3 regions of the Sporosarcina sp. SAFN-010 genome follow, and region 3 is predicted to be linked to each of the others. Evidence: riboswitches for the same ligand, from Rfam matches in the RefSeq annotation. Region 3 holds a riboswitch; each other region holds the start of a gene.
What was found. Region 3 has a riboswitch for cyclic di-GMP ahead of ACR65F_RS03200 (LuxR C-terminal-related transcriptional regulator). Riboswitches for the same ligand answer to the same signal wherever they lie in the genome.
Positions count from the first base shown of each region.

Region 1: linked by a shared signal. The riboswitch ahead of ACR65F_RS04385 (anti-repressor SinI family protein) and the one ahead of ACR65F_RS03200 (LuxR C-terminal-related transcriptional regulator) in region 3 are both predicted to bind cyclic di-GMP.
Region 2: linked by a shared signal. The riboswitch ahead of ACR65F_RS11910 (NPCBM/NEW2 domain-containing protein) and the one ahead of ACR65F_RS03200 (LuxR C-terminal-related transcriptional regulator) in region 3 are both predicted to bind cyclic di-GMP.

Region 1 is NZ_JBPFDS010000002.1:308,184-314,288, reverse strand. Features, by position in the region: gene ACR65F_RS04405 (hypothetical protein) at 1-58, opposite strand, end outside; gene ACR65F_RS04400 (glycosyltransferase) at 334-1,023, shown strand; gene ACR65F_RS04395 (sugar phosphate nucleotidyltransferase) at 1,057-2,433, shown strand; gene ACR65F_RS04390 (hypothetical protein) at 2,450-3,433, shown strand; cyclic di-GMP riboswitch class I at 3,709-3,794, shown strand; gene ACR65F_RS04385 (anti-repressor SinI family protein) at 3,815-3,970, shown strand; gene ACR65F_RS04380 (helix-turn-helix domain-containing protein) at 4,262-4,597, opposite strand; gene ACR65F_RS04375 (hypothetical protein) at 5,261-5,527, shown strand; gene ACR65F_RS04370 (mechanosensitive ion channel) at 5,699-6,105, shown strand, end outside.
Region 2 is NZ_JBPFDS010000010.1:4,037-10,141, forward strand. Features, by position in the region: gene ACR65F_RS11910 (NPCBM/NEW2 domain-containing protein) at 1-2,075, opposite strand, end outside; cyclic di-GMP riboswitch class I at 2,215-2,298, opposite strand; gene ACR65F_RS11915 (general stress protein) at 2,589-3,026, shown strand; gene ACR65F_RS11920 (methyl-accepting chemotaxis protein) at 3,162-5,246, opposite strand; gene ACR65F_RS11925 (DUF2165 family protein) at 5,464-5,970, opposite strand; gene ACR65F_RS11930 (hypothetical protein) at 5,967-6,105, opposite strand, start outside.
Region 3 is NZ_JBPFDS010000002.1:44,354-50,458, forward strand. Features, by position in the region: gene srtD (class D sortase, LPxTATN-specific) at 1-523, opposite strand, end outside; gene ACR65F_RS03175 (TasA family protein) at 706-1,365, opposite strand; gene sipW (signal peptidase I SipW) at 1,399-1,992, opposite strand; gene ACR65F_RS03185 (hypothetical protein) at 1,958-2,587, opposite strand; gene ACR65F_RS03190 (TasA family protein) at 2,752-3,348, opposite strand; gene ACR65F_RS03195 (hypothetical protein) at 3,338-3,568, opposite strand; cyclic di-GMP riboswitch class II at 3,960-4,042, shown strand; gene ACR65F_RS03200 (LuxR C-terminal-related transcriptional regulator) at 4,096-4,749, shown strand; gene ACR65F_RS03205 (S-layer homology domain-containing protein) at 6,082-6,105, shown strand, end outside.

The sequences.
Region 1 (6,105 bases), 260 kb from region 3:
ATAGATGGAAGCCCTGAAGAGAAGGATAGGCTGAAAGCAAAGAATAATCACCTTTCAATCATTAGAAGTTTCCTTCTGAAGGGATATCCGTTAAGTGTATCCCTCCATTCATTTCCGATTTTAACTGTATTCCTTAAAAATATATTAAGCCAAATGCATTATGATGTCATACACATTCAATCTAAAGTACTTCACAACTTTTCTTCCCTGGACATTCCACATTCAACACTTGTGGTTGATTATATCGACGCTATCAGCCTGAATTTGGAAAGGAGAGCTCAGTGGACAAAGAATCCACTTGAAAGATTAGCCGTTGGGGGAGAACTAGGAAGAATGAAAAAGTATGAAAAATTCGTTGATGCACAAGGTTCTAAAGCAATTATCACTTCCCCGGCGGATAAAGAATATCTTCACCCGAAACGCTATGGAGATATAAATGTGGTACCTAACTATATCGATTTATCGTACTTTCATATGAATCGTTTAGAAAATAAAAAGAATGCGTTGGTGTTTACGGGGACGATGAACTATGCCCCGAATGTAGACGCAGCTATAAGACTTGTGAAAGATATCTATCTTCCTCTCAAAGAAAAATTCCCGGATCTGGAATGTTGGATAGTAGGTGCAAATCCTTCATCTGATGTTCAAAGGTTAGGCAAAATTAGTGGTGTCGTAGTAAGCGGCTTCGTGGAAGACATTAGACCATGGCAATGGAAGGCAGCTGTCTATGTTTGCCCACTCCGTTTCGGTGCAGGTCAACAAAACAAAATATTGGAAGCAGCGGCTCTTGGTTGCTCAATTGTTATGAGTACCATTACAAATGCAGGTATTGGTTTTACACATCAGGAAGAGGCACTCGTCTGTGAGGATAATGAAGAGTTTATAACATGTACCGAACAAGTTTTGCGCGACAGGGAATATGCAAATTCTTTAGCCGAGAGAGCGAGGACGTTTGTATCCAATCATTTTTCAGAGCAGATCGTGACGGATCGATTAATCGAGGCGTATAAAGAAACAATCTAGTGTCAAAAAAATTGATGGAATAGGGGAGCTTAAATGGAACTAATCTTACTTTCAGGTGGATCAGGAAAACGTTTGTGGCCACTATCGAATGAGTCAAGATCAAAACAATTTCTGCAAGTGCTCGCTGATGAGAGAGGACAGCTGGAATCCATGGTGCAGAGGGTCTGGAGGCAGCTGGATAAGGCGGGGCTACAACAATCCACCATGATTGCTACAAGCAAATCCCAAGTAGATATGATTCAAAGTCAGATCGGTGCACAAATTCCCCTTATTATTGAACCGGAGAGAAGGGATACCTTTTCAGCGATTGCCTTGGCGGCAGTCTATCTATATTCCGTAAAAGGTGTGGACGTACAAGAAGTGATTGGAGTCCTTCCTGTTGACCCCTTTGTTGAAGAACGTTTTTTTCAGAGAGTGATTGATTTAGAAGATGCATTACTATCTTGTGATGCTGAACTCGCCTTAATAGGGGTAGAGCCCACATTCCCGTCTGAAAAATATGGGTATCTTTCTCCTAAATCAGATGGTCATCAAGGAAGTTACATTGAGATAAGTAATTTTAAGGAAAAACCGTCTAAACAACAGGCGGAAAACTTAATAAAGCAACAGGCGTTATGGAACACAGGAGTATTTGCATTCAAGTTAGAATTTATCCTTTCCATTCTTGAAGAACGGGGCTTGCCAATCCAATACGAGGAATTATATGTACACTATTCACTTCTGCCGAATAGGTCATTTGATTATGAGGTCGTAGAAAAAGCAAATAAAATAGTGGCGATTCCTTATAACGGGTGTTGGAAAGACCTGGGTACTTGGAACACACTCACTGAAGAAATGTGTACAAATCAAATGGGTACTGGAACCATGACTAAGGATTCTACAAATACACATATGATCAATGAATTAGACATTCCAATTATAGCAATTGGTGTTAAAGATCTTATTATCGCAGCGAGCCCTGACGGCATTCTGGTATCGGATAAAAGAGAAAGTCCTCAAGTGAAAGCACTATTAGAAGGTGTTGAGCAAAGGCCGATGTATGAAGAAAGACGCTGGGGATGGTATCGTGTCCTTGACTATACGAAGGTGGAAGACGGGGAAGAGGTTTTGACAAAGCGGATTTGCATAAAAGCCAACAAAAACATTAGCTATCAGAACCATAGGTATCGTCGGGAAATTTGGACCATCATTAAAGGGAAAGGTGAATTTGCCCTTGACGGTGAACTCTATTCTGTAAATGTCGGGGATGTACTTCATATCCCAATTGGTGCTGAGCATGGTTTAAAGGCAATTACAGATTTAGAATTTATTGAAGTTCAATCGGGGACAAAGCTGATAGAAGAGGATATATTTCGCATATACATGGAATGGGATGAGGTGGTGAAGCATTGTAGCGTTGTTGTGAGCTAGGAAAGTAGATGAGTAAATGGAGATTAAAGATGTATGCATAAGATGGATAGCTATAATTGTCATCAGCAGTGCCGTTATCCTTTATTTAATGTTTAACAACGAGATGTGGGGGAGAGCAAATGTGGAGCGAAGTAACCTAAACCTACCGGAGGACACAGTTGCTGTAGAAGATTTTATAACAAATGAGAATGGTCAAACAGAAGATTATTTAAAGGCAATTCAGTCGGCTATTGATTTTTGTGCAACGCAAAAGAAAGAAAAAGTGAAGTTGAAAGCCAATAAAATATATACAATAAAGTCTGGTTTTACCGTGAAGGAAGGGGTAGAACTAGAGTTTGGAAGTAATTCCGTAATCGTGGTGAAAGGGAATTATCGAGTGTTGACGGTTGAAAAAGATGCGGTCATTAGGAATGGGACTATCCAAGTAATGGATCCAACCTTTCAAGCAGAAGTTATATTTCTAAAAGGCCAGGATCAGTATGATGCTACAAATAAAACGCGAGTTGAAAATATGACAATCATTAATAAAAGTAAAAACTACAATGGCACGGGGCTTTCATTATATGCTAAAGGAAAGTGGCACAATATTAGCTTCGTCCAGTTTGAAAATATCTCAATCGTGGGATTTAAAACAGCTATTCAACTAAAAGCAGAGAATCCAGGAGCTGGCACATATAGCTGGATTAATGCTAATCGCTTTGAAAATATGACGATAGATGATTGTGTGTTAGGTATACAAATAATAGGTTCCATGACAATCCCCAACGAATGTTCAGGTAACCTTTTCACGGGATTGCAAGTGCAACTAACCGAGAAAACAAAACAAATAATAAAAGTAGACGGTTCATATAATAAATTTGAAGGAATGGTTTGGGATGCGCAACGTATTAATGGTTCGAATCCACTTGTGCTATTTACAGCTAAAACCGAATACAATAAATTAGATATGAATGTGGCGACTAAATCTTTAAGCGACAAAGGGCAAAATAATCAGTATTAGAGAATAACTTAACACTGTCATTTGAATCTATGCGATATTAGCTTCAATCGACCACCTGCCATCGCGGGTGGATTTTTACATACTAGTGGTTGAGTTAACCTCTATGTCTGAAGGTAACACAAGGAACCGAGATTATACTTAACGCTACAAATAAAGTGCTTAATTAACTGTATTAATGGAACTGTTTGAAAAAAAGTGCCTACCCATTAACATTCGTCAATATTGTCATTTTGAATTTTCCTATATGATAGTGGTAATTAGGTATAAGTACCAAATCATAGAAAAGGCAAACTTACTTAAAAGTAAGGACGCAAAGCTTCAGGTCTAAGGGGAAAGTTGCTATGACGGCTGAGCTACCTATCCTATTAGGGGGATTTTCTGATGAAGAACGATCGAGAGATGTTGGATGGGGAATGGGTGTTCTTGATGAAGAAAGCAAAAAATCTAGGTGTCTCCCCGGAGGAAGTAAGAGAGTTCCTAAAAAATGTGAAGTTGAAGGAAACGAATGATGGATTCCCAAAGGAAAAGGCAAACTAGCAGTCTTATGGAATGCTAGTTTACGTAAAGAGAGAGGTTAAGTCCAGAAATGTAAAATCGATCTTGAAAATAAAAAGTTCGCAATCATTTTGTGGATTTCATCCTTATGAACAATCAGGACTGACATGGTTGGACACCTAAACTACAGATTGCTAAGCTACTTGTGATTACAGCACGCAACCATCAGATTTCACATCACTGCAGCTCCCCTTGCGTTAACAGAACAGCTACTTCTAACTTTAGACACACACCATAAGGATAATAATCATAAGGGACTCACGATAATAGACGTTAGTTATTATCGTGGGTAGACTTCTGCCATTTTTGGAATTCCAAATACTGTTTGAACTGCTCTTTGCTAATTCCAGAATCCATTGCCTCTTTGGCTAACTCTAGCCACTCAATGTCCAAATCCTCTTCTTGAGCCTCATCTTCAAGAATTAACTTCTCAACACTGACATCTAGAACTGCAGCTATTTTGTTTAAAAATTGAATAGAAGGATTTAATTGTAGTTGTCGCTCGACTGAAGAGATATAGGATTTTGCTACACCAGCTCGATTTGCTAATTCAGTTAACGACAATCCTTTTATCATCCGAAGTTCGCGAATTCGCTTTCCGATAGACATTATAATCACCCTTAGTTATGCAAAAACTAAATTTTATCACTAGCATCGCATGAATTTTACGTACAGGACTTGCAATAATCAGGTTTATTAAATAAAGAAGTATGGTATAAAAACCTATTGAAATGGGTCTATGGTATTTGTTTATGGTTATGACTATAAAGTACCAATTCGAAGCTATGACTTTACAAAAACCATGTGAACTGTGATTATTCCCTGTTCTTGTTAAAGAACAGGGGATGCACATCGTTTAAAACTACTATACAAAGAAGATGCACCTGCTGTCAATTTGAACATTTCACAGAAGGCTGTGTAGCGTTCGATGAGTAGTATGGCGAGAGTACGTAGGTGAGAGCAGCATAGATTACCAATGGGAGATTGGTCTTGCGAATTCAGCATTTCTTAAAATGAATCCAAAAAACTTACTATATTTGGAGGATGGAGTACTATGGAATTGTACAAGCAGTCTGTTAATATTTTGTAGCATGTGTAACAAGCAATTGAAATAAAAGGTGAAGCGATGGTCCGTATGCCGTTAGCTTAACTGGACGATAATGAGAGGGGGGTAGTATACAGTTTTTTGTGTTTGAACTTATATATTATAGGGAATTATAATTAGATAACTGGAGTAGTTAGCTTAACTAAGTTGAAGAGGGGGAGTATGGAATGACCATTAAAGACGGGAAATATCCAAACAAAGAAGACTTGGAACCCAAAGTGCCGAAACAAGGGAAACCAGCAGGACCTGCGGATGAGTTACCATTGTCGGATCCTGCCGATTCGAATTTCACCCAGGAGTTTCTGGAAAACGAACGCGAAAAAACAGGGGAGCATGCGCCTTCTGTATTTAGGGAAAGTGAAGAGAAGTCCTCTGAACGTAATCATAATGAAAAAGCCCACACGGAATGGAACGAATCTAAACGCAACACATAAGCCAGCTGACGCAACCAGTCAGCTGGTTTTCTAATGCTTAGCTTATTAACCGCATAGGTCAATTTTGAATGAACTCTTGGCTTCTATTAAGGAAACTTATATTTAGCAGGTTTACCAATCTCCATTTGTAGGAATAGATGACTAGACTATTTACTAGAATGGAGGATCTTAATGTTCCGAGACCCGTATTATTCAAACCTTTTCAGCTGGCTACCAGATCTACTGCTCGGCATTATTGTACTTATCATTGGTTTTATCATTGCTAAAGTTGCCGAAGGGGCAGTTGTGAAAGCCATGAAAAAAGGTCACATGAATGAACGTTTAAACATGCAACACCAAAAGTGGAGTGCTGACCGAATTGCCGGCAAGATTGTATTTTTCGGTATTTTACTACTCACCATCCTCATCTTCTTTAATATTATGAACCTCAACACAATTTCTTCACCATTCCTGGATGTGTTTGCAGGACTAAGCGGTGCGGTACTTGGAATTCTAAAAGCAGGTCTTATCCTGCTGCTAGCTTGGGTGCTTGCAACCCTCGTGAAAAAGCTGATTCTGTCTGCAGGACATAAAGTGAA
Region 2 (6,105 bases), on a different contig from region 3:
ATCGTGTCTGATACGGTCTTCCCAGTTCCTTTTAATTCTTTAATTCCCTTTAGAGCGCCCGCAGCACTTGTAGAAATTGTATTATTTTCGGACACTAGTTCAGAGACGTTATACACAACATCATTCGGTTTTCCGTTTGCAAAGTCGTTGTCGTTCACACTGATTTTCTCTACATATTCTTCCAATTCTTTTTCATACGCTGCGGGATCTGTTATTCCATGATAGTAGACAGGGAATTTAGTTCCCCCAACTAGTCTTACTTTTGGAGCAAATGACTGTTCAGTTGGTAGCGCATTGTTTTCCACATATGCAACAGATGGCTTCATGTTATCGAATGCTGGAACGGTTATTCGATTCAATCCTTGTTTTAACGCATATCTTCTAATCCATCCATTTTTATCATCAGCTATTTGACCAAGAACTAGATTTGGCATGACGCCGTTTTCATCTGCTTCAACTGTAATTTGGATTGTCTCACCTGGCACTACGTATCTACCAAATGTATCTAGTGAGAACGAGGTTCTGGCAATTTGATGTTTGCTGGCTTCTGTACTTGAGTTCCCCCGCTGCGATGCAATCACGATTGATTCGTTAGAAACATGTACGTTGTTGAGTACGTCTTTTGCCATTGTTACGTATTGTTGTAACTGTTCTTTTAAAGGATGCTTCGCAACTTCTTTCTCCAATTGTTGAATTGCATCCATAGAAGCAAATTCCGGCTTTAACTCATTCATAAGACCATCTGTGAATAGATTGGCGACTTGCTCTTCTATCGGGTCCTGACTGTAGAAGGCTAGTTCCGATAACGTGGCCCAGTTTTGGTTAGATTTTTTAAATTTGAATTTTACGCGCTTAAATTCGGTTGGTGCAAATTTGACTTCAACTAATCCAGCAACCATATTATGCTGCCCTGTTGCTACAAGCTGATAGGTGTCTCCTTTGGATGTTTTGGAAGTATAAATTTCAACCTCTTCAGCAAACCCCTTTCGGTCAGAAGGTCTTGCCCCATACATAAGTCGATTTAACGTTACGCTATCTTTAAATTCGACTTCGACTTCGTTTGAAAAGTCATTGGTGTTACTTCTATTTGTTTCCCAGTACGTGTTAAGGTTGCCGTCAATTGCATTTTCAATAACGGCACTCGCATAATGCCCACCATTGTTGCGAATCCCTTTGATGTTTTGACGATCCATTCTAAAAAACTGAGAGTAGGCTTCATTTGAATAATGCAGGAATGGTTTAGTTACTGCTGTAGTAGATTCAATTTCCGCTTTGTTAATGAGAACTTTTGCATTCTCTATATCTTCTTTGAATTGAGGATAGAACGGATGCCCCTTTGCTTCAGCATCCAATCTCGTTAACGCATCCAGCGTTTTAAACTGATCACTAACTGAACTTAGCGATGCATCCGTGAATAGTGTTTCCATTTTGTCGGATACAGAATCTTCTTTGTAAAATTGAAACTCTGAAGCGCTTGCCCAGTCTTGGTTAGCTTTTGTGAATACAAATTTAACTCGCTTAAATTTCGTCGGGGCAAACTGGATTTCTACTACATCACCTGTTGAGCCGTTGTAACCTCCTGAAGAAACTAATGAGAAATCATTACCATCGGCTGATTGTGAACTATAGATTTCAAACTCTTGTGCAAAGCCTTTTCCTTTTGCACTGGATTGGCGCGCGGCATAGACAATTCTATTTAAGGTTGTGGATTCGTTAAGATCCACCACAACTTCGTTAGTAAATGAAGCACTATTCGGCTTATTTGTTTCCCAATGTGTCTTCAGTTCTCCGTCAATCGCATGATTAATAGGAGAGCCTGAGTAGTTCCCTCCATTGTTTGTGATCGATTTTATATTCGAGATAGGCATTTTGAATACTTCATCGTATGCAGGTAGACTCGCTTTTCCGTACAAGTCGAATTTTCGAACCGATGCAATACCGGTACTTTGGTTACTTTCTGCTACAGTAGGCATGACTAATCCTTCTTGCGGTTGTACATTTGCTAATACAGAAATTGGACTGCAGACTACGTTAAGAGCCAAGGCAGCTGCTGTTGCGAACGCAATCATCTTCATATACTTTTCCTCCTCATGAATATATTCCCTACTGAGCGCACAAAAAAAGCTACTCAAAAAGAGTAGCTTTGGATTATATAAAGTCAAAAAAACAAGTAGCAGTTAGTTAACTTTACTAAACAAAAAGTAGTGTGTACTCTTCGGCAACTGGCTGACATAGTGATACACCTTAGTCCCTATAGCTTTGCGTCCCTAAATTTCTTTAGGTTTGCCTATTCAGTTATTTTATAGTTTAAATACTATCATACCTTTGGTTCCACACCATGAACAAATAGCACTAGATTCAAGTTGCTTGTTTTCAGGTAATGTTGGAAGGGGGTTTTATATTAATATTGGTTTAACTTACATAAAAACCAAGTAACTTTCATTGAAAATTACTGAAAAACCAATTCCCGAGAGTTGCAAATTAGAAATACAATTCTAGAAAAGTAAAGTGTTAAAGTGAAATGTGTCTAAAGAAACTAAATAGGGGGTATAGAATTCATTGTTCAAGCAAACAGGAGGTAATTTACAATGAAGAATTACGATATTGAGGTATATGAAAACGAACAACAAGTGGTTGAAGTTGTTGAACGATTAAGAGAGAGAGGCTACAAAACCGAGGAAATTTCAGTGATTGCTAAAAATACAAAAAATCTGCCTGAATTCACACAGGAAGTAAAGCCGTCCACTAAAGATGGAGCCATCGCTGGGGCATTAACTGGTGGAACACTGGGGATAGCAGGCGTAATTGCAGGGATTTCGGCAGTAGTGGTTCCCGGACTTGGCGCCGTGTTAGCTGCTGGTCCTATTATTTCAACTATTGGCGGAGCAGTTGTAGGTGCTAGCTCGGGTGCTGGTGGATTAAAGCATGCACTTATGGAAATCGGAGTTCCTGATGAGGAATCCGAACGCTATTCAGAAGACGTTCAGGAAGGTAAGATCCTAGTATTTCTTCATCCCGAAAAGTGAAGACGAATTTACAATCTTATCTTTGTACCGCTCACAGTCAACACTTTTAAAAAGAAGGCAGCCAATTGAATGATTGGCTGCCTTCTTAATGTTTCAATTGATATATTCTGAAGTAACTTGGTGGCTATCCACGAGTTACACCGTGAATTTACCGATTTCACCTTTTAAATCTTCCGCTATATCGGATAGGTTCTTGGCAGCGGCAGCAACTTCTTCAACTGTAGCCGTTTGCTCTTCTGTCGTTGCTGCAATTTCTCCAGAGTGGCTTGCTAACTTTTCGTACAACGAGGAGATCTGCTCAATGGATTTCAGTAAATTCCCCATTACGTTCTCGACTTCTGTAGAAATCGTTGTCGCTTCAGTTGTCTGTTCTGAGACAGACTGGACTGCAAGTAAAATACTTCTAAAGGCTTCTCCCGACTCACTGACTAAGGCAGTTCCATTTTTCACTGCTTCATAACCATCTGTCATGCTGTCGACAGTTTGTGAAATATCTTGTTTGATTTCACTGATGAGCTGGCTAATGTGGTTAGCAGCACTACTCGATTCTACTGCGAGCTTCCGGACTTCATCCGCAACTACTGCAAACCCTTTACCTGCTTCCCCTGCACGGGCAGATTCAATCGCCGCATTCAGTGCCAACAGATTGGTCTGGTCAGCAATAGAGGTAATGAAGACTGAGAAGCTTTCAATCTTAGAAGACTTTTCGTGAAGTTCAATGACAGTTTCTTTAGACTGTCTGGTATAGCTATTGATTTGTTCCATATTCTTTTCAGTCTCTTGCACACGTGCATTTCCGTTTGTTGAAATCGAAACGGTATGCTGTACAAGCTCATTCACATTACTAATTTTCTCAGAAAGTCGATCTACTTCCTGATTAATCGTTCCAATATCCGAAACCGCATGTTGAACAGATTGTGTTTGGTTTTCTGTTTCATACGCCATTTCTTGGACGGAATCAGAAATTTGAACAGAAGCAATTTTCGTTTCATCCGCACTGGCAGTGAATTCGCTCGACATAGCTAGTAATTGGTCTGAAGAGTCAATGACTTTTTCGAAAGCTCCCCGTACCGATACGAGCATCTCTTCATACTGTTCAGCCAATACACCAAAGTCATCTTTTCGTGTAAGCAAGTTGTCTACATGCTCATTTTTAGTGAAATTCAATTTAGCAGTCTGATCAATAACATGACTGAACTCATGGATTGGCTTCGACACTCGGCGTCCAATAACGATGGATAATAAGACAGAAACAATTATTGAAACGACAACCATCACGATTGAAGTTATGTTATTAGCTTGCAATCTTTTGTTGTAATAGTTTGCATCATACGTTAAAGACAGTAAGCGTGATTGTCGAAATGCATTATCCTCACTCGCATCTAGATCGATTTGAGGAATCAATTTATGGGACAGACCTGATTCGCCACTCAGGTTATTGATGACTTTTTCTTTATTGTCACCAATTGCCTTTGTCCCTGCTTTCATCAGTGACTTAGGCAGGAGCGCAGCCTCTCCCTTATCATCTTTCTTATTCATCGAATAAGACGGTACACCATCGATGTCGATCGTATAGATACCGATATCTTTCACATACTCATGTTTCTTTTTTAAATCAGCCGTCACTTTTTCTAAGTCCATCGATTGAATCGAATCCGAAAACTGATCGGCGGTTGCTGCAATTTGAATCATATATTTTTTATCGGGCGTAGGTGTATAACTGAACTTATTCGTTGCTTTTGTAGCTGCACTGATTTCCAGACGATCCGCAACAAAAACACCTGCAACCATTCGCTGCTGCAAGAGATCTTTTAGCCCAAACTCTTTTAAATCAAGTCCTAAATCTGCTTCTCTTGTTGCATATTTGACGACAAATTGATCATTCATCATAAAGATATCAAACCCATCAAATCTCTTCTTGAATGATTCAAGATCCCAAGATTCAACATTCGGGTTCTTTTGGTATTCCTCTTGAAGGATCTTTGTATATGCTTCCATTTTTCCTGAAAGTGATTGTTCAATTATCGAATAGGCTACATCCGAACTTTCAATAACGCTCAGTAAATTTTCCTCAATCAGCTTTTCTGTTTGCTCTTTTTCAACCTCTAAGCTCTCTTGTGTTCGAATATAATTTAAAGAAACAATTGCAATGACAAGCACAGAGATTGAAATTACCAAGGTCAGTATTAAATTCCTTTGAAAAACTCCCATTTTTTTCATAGTTCTTTTCACCTCTTTAAGTATTAGTTCAAATGTATTATCGGTTTATTTCTTTAGATGTTTAACTATTCATTTCTTATAAATTTCAAGTGCACTCTCAGACCTGATGTGATCTCTTTTCATACAAAGACCCTTCGATTGATTGCTCAATCCAAGGGTTTTCACTCCAATCTCAACCTCAGCACTTAGAACTTCGCAAGTGTCTGAGTCAAACTAATCATGCGTCTAAATCTTCGTCTTTGAGCGCTAGTAAAATAGCGAATCCGATCCACACGGAAGTAATATCCATTGCGGTCTCTTTGCCATTCCAAATTTGTGATTGCCACATAGCAAACCACTCGCTTCCAATAACGACGAAGCCAAAGAACCAAATTGCAAATCCAAGAATGAATGCATAGTAGCCAAATGCCTTAGACTGATTGAATTTCCGTCCAGGAGACTTAATATTTTTCAACATATGATAAACACCGATGAAAGCAAGTACACTAAAAATTCCTTCAGCGATAATTAATCCCCAATAAGCAATGGTGTGTACGGTCGTATTTTCAAACGCACGCCACATCAATGAGTTCCCTTCAAACGTTGTGTCCATAGAAAGTACGTGGTGGACAAATTCATAATTTGAATTATAATCCATCAAGTTTCCTGCAAATACAAAAAATCCAAAAAGTCCTGCGAGTAATAAGGTAACCGTCTTCAATAATCTCAATGCAATCGTATTCATATAATGCCACTTCCTTTTCTTTTTTCCCTTTCAAATATGAGGTCGATCCGTCGCTCACTCAGAGATAATCCTGAAAGATTCATGAGCTGCCCATAATCTTCAGCAAGTGAAATCCCCTCGCGCCCGTGATGCACT
Region 3 (6,105 bases):
TAAGCATTTCTTCTGGAGCTGTAGAACGGATGACTGTTGTATCATTTTCATCTACGATTTTCGTATCTACAATGGCATATGTAAAGGTGCCATGCTGCATTTTCACAACGATTGTATCGCCATTTTTTAATTTGTCCAATCCGGTAAACACGGTGTCCCTATGTCCAGATAATAGAACTTGATCTTTTTGTCCGGGATAGACGGTGCCTGTATAGTGACCAACGCCTTGCTTTAACGCATCCTCATCTGTCCCTTCAACTATCGGGAGCTCTTTATGGATACTAGGGATTTGCAAGATACCGATTGTTTGCCCCTGATGAAAAGACAACTCGCCTTGGGATGTTTCTATTCCTGGTTTTCCCATCCCCTCCTTTTCTTGATAAAGTGCGATTTTTTCCATACTCTTCTTTACCTCGGCCAATGCAGTTTTTTCGGACTGATGCGCTGACTTTAACTGCACACTAGCGTATCCAATGAACATCAGTCCAACCACCAACAAACTCAATGCCACTTTTTTCAGCAAAATGCTACTCCTCCTGTAAACCAAGTGCCCAACAACAATAACCAATAACCAATAACAGTTATCCTTATGCATGTCCTTTTCACTGCTGATTGCACAAAAACTGAAAAGCTGCCAAGGCATGTTATGCCATGCTCGGGCAGCTTGCCATATGTTTCTCTTCAATCAATTCATCATCTCGGTATCTATTGAGCAATTTTTGTCCGTTTGTAATGCCTGATGATCATCAACACAATTCCACCTAATACAAGCACAGAACCGACTAACATCAGATTAAATAAGTTTGTCGAGGTAGCAGGTAGTTTGAGCCCAGCTGAAGCTACACCGCCACTTTCAATCTGTCCTTTTGTTACGGCTTGGATTGCAGTGCTATTTTTTCTTTCTACTGAAAAAATGAAATCAAATACTGCATCAAGGCCTTGAAATTCATTTCCAAGATGCTCTGGAAAACGAATAGTGATGTCCAGGTTCTCGTCGCTGCGATTTGTGAGTTTTCTTGCAGGCAGAGATTTAAATGCAGCCAATTTTCCCTGATACAATTCCTTGTCATCTGATTTTATTTCCAGCAGCAGCTCATTGTATAACTTTTTTTCTCCATTGTTTTGTAAGTGCATATAGTAGTTAAAATCTTTACTCCCGGAATTTTTGACTGTAAGGGTACGGGGTGCCCAGTCACCAGGCTTCATATTACTGATATCAAATAACGTATCTTTTGGTGAAAGACTAATATCTAACTCTTTCTTGTCTGTGTCATTTTCACTATCTGCAAATACACTCACTACAGGAAGAAAATACAATCCGCCAATTAATAAAAAGAACTGAAAAACTGAGCGCAGCCTTTTCATGGAGATTCCTCCTTTTATTTCTCAACAACCTACTCAGGAAGAACTTTTCCCGCCATCTTCCCCCAGTAATTCTGCTTGTTTTTTAGGGGACACTTCTATTTCAGACAGCGCTCTCCATACCACAAACCCCGAGTAGATAAGCAATAGAAATCCAGGTATTAGCAGAAAAAATGCACCGTTCTTTGATTGGGAAAAGTTAATGAGGTACCCAGCGTAAGGAACTGTAATACCTGTGTACTCTGCTACGACATTTTCAGATAGAACCGGATTCATGTCTTCTGCATTGTTGTTGTCGCCTTTTGTGCGGTAAAGTACAGAATCTCCACTTTTGATTACCTCTGTAATTCGGTGTGTAATTAAAATTCCATTTTCTTCCTGAAACGTGATGACATCGCCTTCCTTATATTTGGTCTTATCTGTTGCTTGTTTTACAGTAATAATTGATCCAGTTTTAATTCCAGGCTCCATTGAACCCGACAAAACTGTCTTAATTTGGTTACCCAAAAGCTGGGGTTCACCTCCAGATATCTTCGTGACACCCACCAGCGAGGCTATGCTAATTAATAGTATTATCAATATGCCTGTGATGAGACTATTTATCCATTTCATTACTTTCAGTTTTTTCATTTGTATTCCCCTCCGAATTCTTTGTATTTAATTTTTGTTCTACTGTATCACTCGTTTCTTCATCCTTTTTCTCAACTGGTTTTTCTTCTGATGCTTTATTTTCTGTGGAATTCTTATCATCTGGACTCTTTTCTTCTGATTTGTTTACTGAATTTCCCGTTCCGTCTGGCTTTATTTGATCCTCACTGTTAGGTGTCTGCGAATCCTTTTCTTCATCAGCACCTGAATCCACTTTGTCTTCTAATTCACTTGACTCCATATTTTCCGGATCGGTTACTTTTTCGTCTTCATGTACCTCATCCTTTTCCACTTCAGATTTATCCTCACTGCCCTTACAATCATCGTCGGCTCCTTCACTTGGCATTTCGTCATTTTCATTTTCCTCATCACATTCACTCTCTTCCGACTCTTCCTCCCATGTACCTGCAGTAATCACCTGTGAAACTTTCGATTGGTCGCCTAAATATGCAGACGTTTCAGACGACATGTAACTAATGCTGAAAATAGATAAATAGAAAATGGCTGTTATCTTTAAAAGCAGAAAAAGACCTTTATACGTTTCCCGGGCAGTACGTTTTCGGTTGTTTCTCAGCACTATCACTCCTTTATAATAGTAATAGGTAAACGGTCATTATATATATTCCTCAAAACACAAGGCACTATTATATGTTGAGAAATATACATAAGGGAGAGCATGGATGATCAATTGAAGTGAAAGAAGGGAGGAGAAATGCTCTCCTCCCTTGATATAGAAAGAATTTATTTTGAAGTGCCTGCTGTCTGTTGTGCATCAAATTTCCACTTTAATTCTAAGGATGCTTTTTGGTATGCATTTTGGTCTGCGCCATTATCATTAAATCTGAATTTCACATACATATTGTCCGTTGTACCAGCTTTGATACCGCTTTTCTCACCGCCCTGCCATCCAAAAAACTTCGGGGATTCATTTTTAACGGCATCCGCTGACATACTCTTCAATTCGTTCAATGTCTTACTTACAATGACATTGCTTTCCCCAAGAATGCTACCTTTATCTTCATTTTTAAGAAAATCCACCACAATATGATCGCCAAAACCTGCAACTGATTCAGTGTAGTCAGTCGTTAGAAAAATTTTAGAAATATCCAGACTCCCCGTATTTTCTAACTTAAATGTACGATTCATCCAATCACCAGGTTTAATATTATCAACCTTGATAATTTCCACAGGATTGAGTGTTAAATCCAATGTCCCTGCAGCAAATGTGTTAGTAGATGTTTCTACATCGTTAAAATAAGCATATGTTCCTCCACCAATCATACTAATAGCCAACACTCCAGTTGCAACACCCATACCTAATTTCGCTTTAATACCCATTTTTTTGTTCCCCCTCAGATTTGTTTTTAAATTTGTCATTACGTTTACTAACTTGGACAATACTTTTTTTAAGTATCGTTTCGAAGTCTTGACCATTTTCGATGTCATTACTTCTTCTTTTTGTGTAGGCTCCGAAACTCTTCCTATCAAGATGTTTCTTGTTTCTGGAAATGTCTTGTAAGATTAGTTCTTTCTTAGCCGCTGCAAACAACTTGATCATTCCTCACACCTTCAGTTTCGCTCATAGCGATGTACCTTCAATGATGTACTTTAATTAATGATTCTTATTTATGAAAGCCCCCCTTATTCTGCAACCAACCGCTATGATATTGGAACTAGCTTTAGTATAAACACAGGGAAATTAATTCTCGTCCCTCTAAGGTGTAATATTTAAAATGTTCACACACCACTTAAGGATAATTCCAATGGTATTATTTAGTGCCATTCACTTTTACATTTCTGATGGTAGAATATTTTTATTGGTTGGTTTGTAGCATCTAAAAGAGACAAAACGACTAAACAAGAAATAATCTTACAAAAAAGGTTCTTTATCTCCCTTAAAAATCGACAGTCTTTTCAGAAATCATCATGTATACTATTAGTATGTAATTACTAAATTGGAGACTATGAACTACATCCTCTATCTGGGCACCTTGGATGTATGGAGTCAGTGGTGCAACCGGCCTCATATCATTTGTACGTATTATATGAGACACACTCTTTAGTGAGTGAGGAGGCTATATATTGATGAAAATAGTATTAGTGGATGATCAAACACTCATTCGCAAAGGGCTGATCTCGTTTTTATCACTGCAGGATATGATGGAGGTGTCCGGAGAAGCCAGAAACAAGCAAGAAGCACTTTCTCTGATTCAAAGAGAAAATCCGGATTTGGTGATTGTTGCATTCCACTTAGGAGAAGAATGGGGATTAGAAGTGATAACCGAAGCGAGAAAGCGAGGGGCTACCTGCAAATTCGTCATCCTGATCTATTCAAAGGACCCGATGTCTTTCCAATACGCAACAGTCATGGATGTAGAAGGTTATATATCACTGGAAGCACACCCCGAAGAACTCATATATGCACTTCAAATGATTCAAAGAGGAAGAAAATATTATGACCCGGACATAATAGATCAATTGATACAGTCACAGAACAGCCCACATATGGATAACAGCCATGTAAATCTTCTTACCTCGAAGGAAAAAGAGATCTTACAAAAACTCGGTCAGGGATTTTCGAATAAACAAATAGCCGAGAACCTATACATCACCGAAAACACAGTGAAAAAGCATGTAAGCCAGGTCTTATCAAAATTGGATCTTGGTGATCGGACACAAGCAGCGCTCTATGCGAATGTAACAGGATTGGTGCAATATAAGCATGAAGTGCTGGTATGATCATCCCAAAACTCAGATACTCAGACGGGCCCCCTTGCCATGGCAAGGGGGCCCGTCTGGTTTGTATATTTTGTCACATTGCTCTTTTAGTAATGATTCAACTCCCTGAAAGCTCATCATTTCCTTCTTTAACACCACTTTCAAAATTTCATATGCAGCAGTATCTAGCAGTCCATAGGAACAATATCCTTATACATCACGCGTGTTGATTAAACATAATTATACAGCTCCAACATGACAGATTTTCTTTAGACGTTTCATTGGTAAAGCTCTCGTGCAATTTAATTCTTGCACGTTCTTCATGAAAAGGCGCCCGAGGTAAGTATGTTTTTCCTACCATAACTATCGTTTAGTCAATGGAAAGAAGCGTTTTTGACTTCTTTAGTTTACGAAGTGCAGCGCGGCTCAATTTACCCACAATTATTTAAGAAACACGCTTAATGATTGCATAATCAAGCTGTTTCAAATGCTTTGAAAGAGACAAATAATAGACGAGAAATAAGCCAACACTGGCACCTAAATTAGCTGAGTACCTTAATTTGCTGCGTTTGGTACGAGATAGGAAATGAGCACAGAATTCGTGCATTTAATGGCTGTTTCCACGTATTCGAATTCATTTAAAATCGCTTGTAGTTCATCTTAATAATGAAAATTTCGAATCTGTTTTTGAAGCGTGGCATTCTTGTTCATGAAAAATAGAAGATGAAGGTTTAGAAGACTTACTATCATCATTATCATTAGAAGAGCGCGAGTTAATGTTTCTCTTATAATCTGATTGTATATCACAGTCAATATGTGCCTAGCATTTTGGAATTTCAGTTGTGAGAGTAAAAAAAACGGAAAGTGCGGTTGCTTAAAAAGCTTAGAAAACAGCTGATAAAAAGTAAGGATTAACAAGCTATCATTCAATAGGATGTAAGTAGCTGCTATTCGGCTACATTCAAACATACATTAACCTGAATGATTGATTGTTTGACAAAAAAGGTTGAACCTTTACCCAAATGCTTTCTAATCCAATTAACTTTTGTGAAACTAAGGGAAACTTTACTCCTGAGACCTATCGTTTCCTTAATGGAGAGATGCTCGATAAACTTATAGATAAAATTATCATAAGCGATGTTCATATGTCTGCAGTCGTTGATTATTTGAAATTTGCAGTGCTGGTATAAAAAAGGGAAAGTGCGGTTATTTGTAACCTTCAAAACTGACTCAATGCTACTCGATTATAAGAAGAATAAAGTAGTCCTAAAGATCTATTTAACCTGGATATAATAGTAAATACAATAAAATTATGGTATACTGAATTCACAAAAAATAAAGAGGAGCGATGTAATGAAACGATTAGTAACCGCAGTT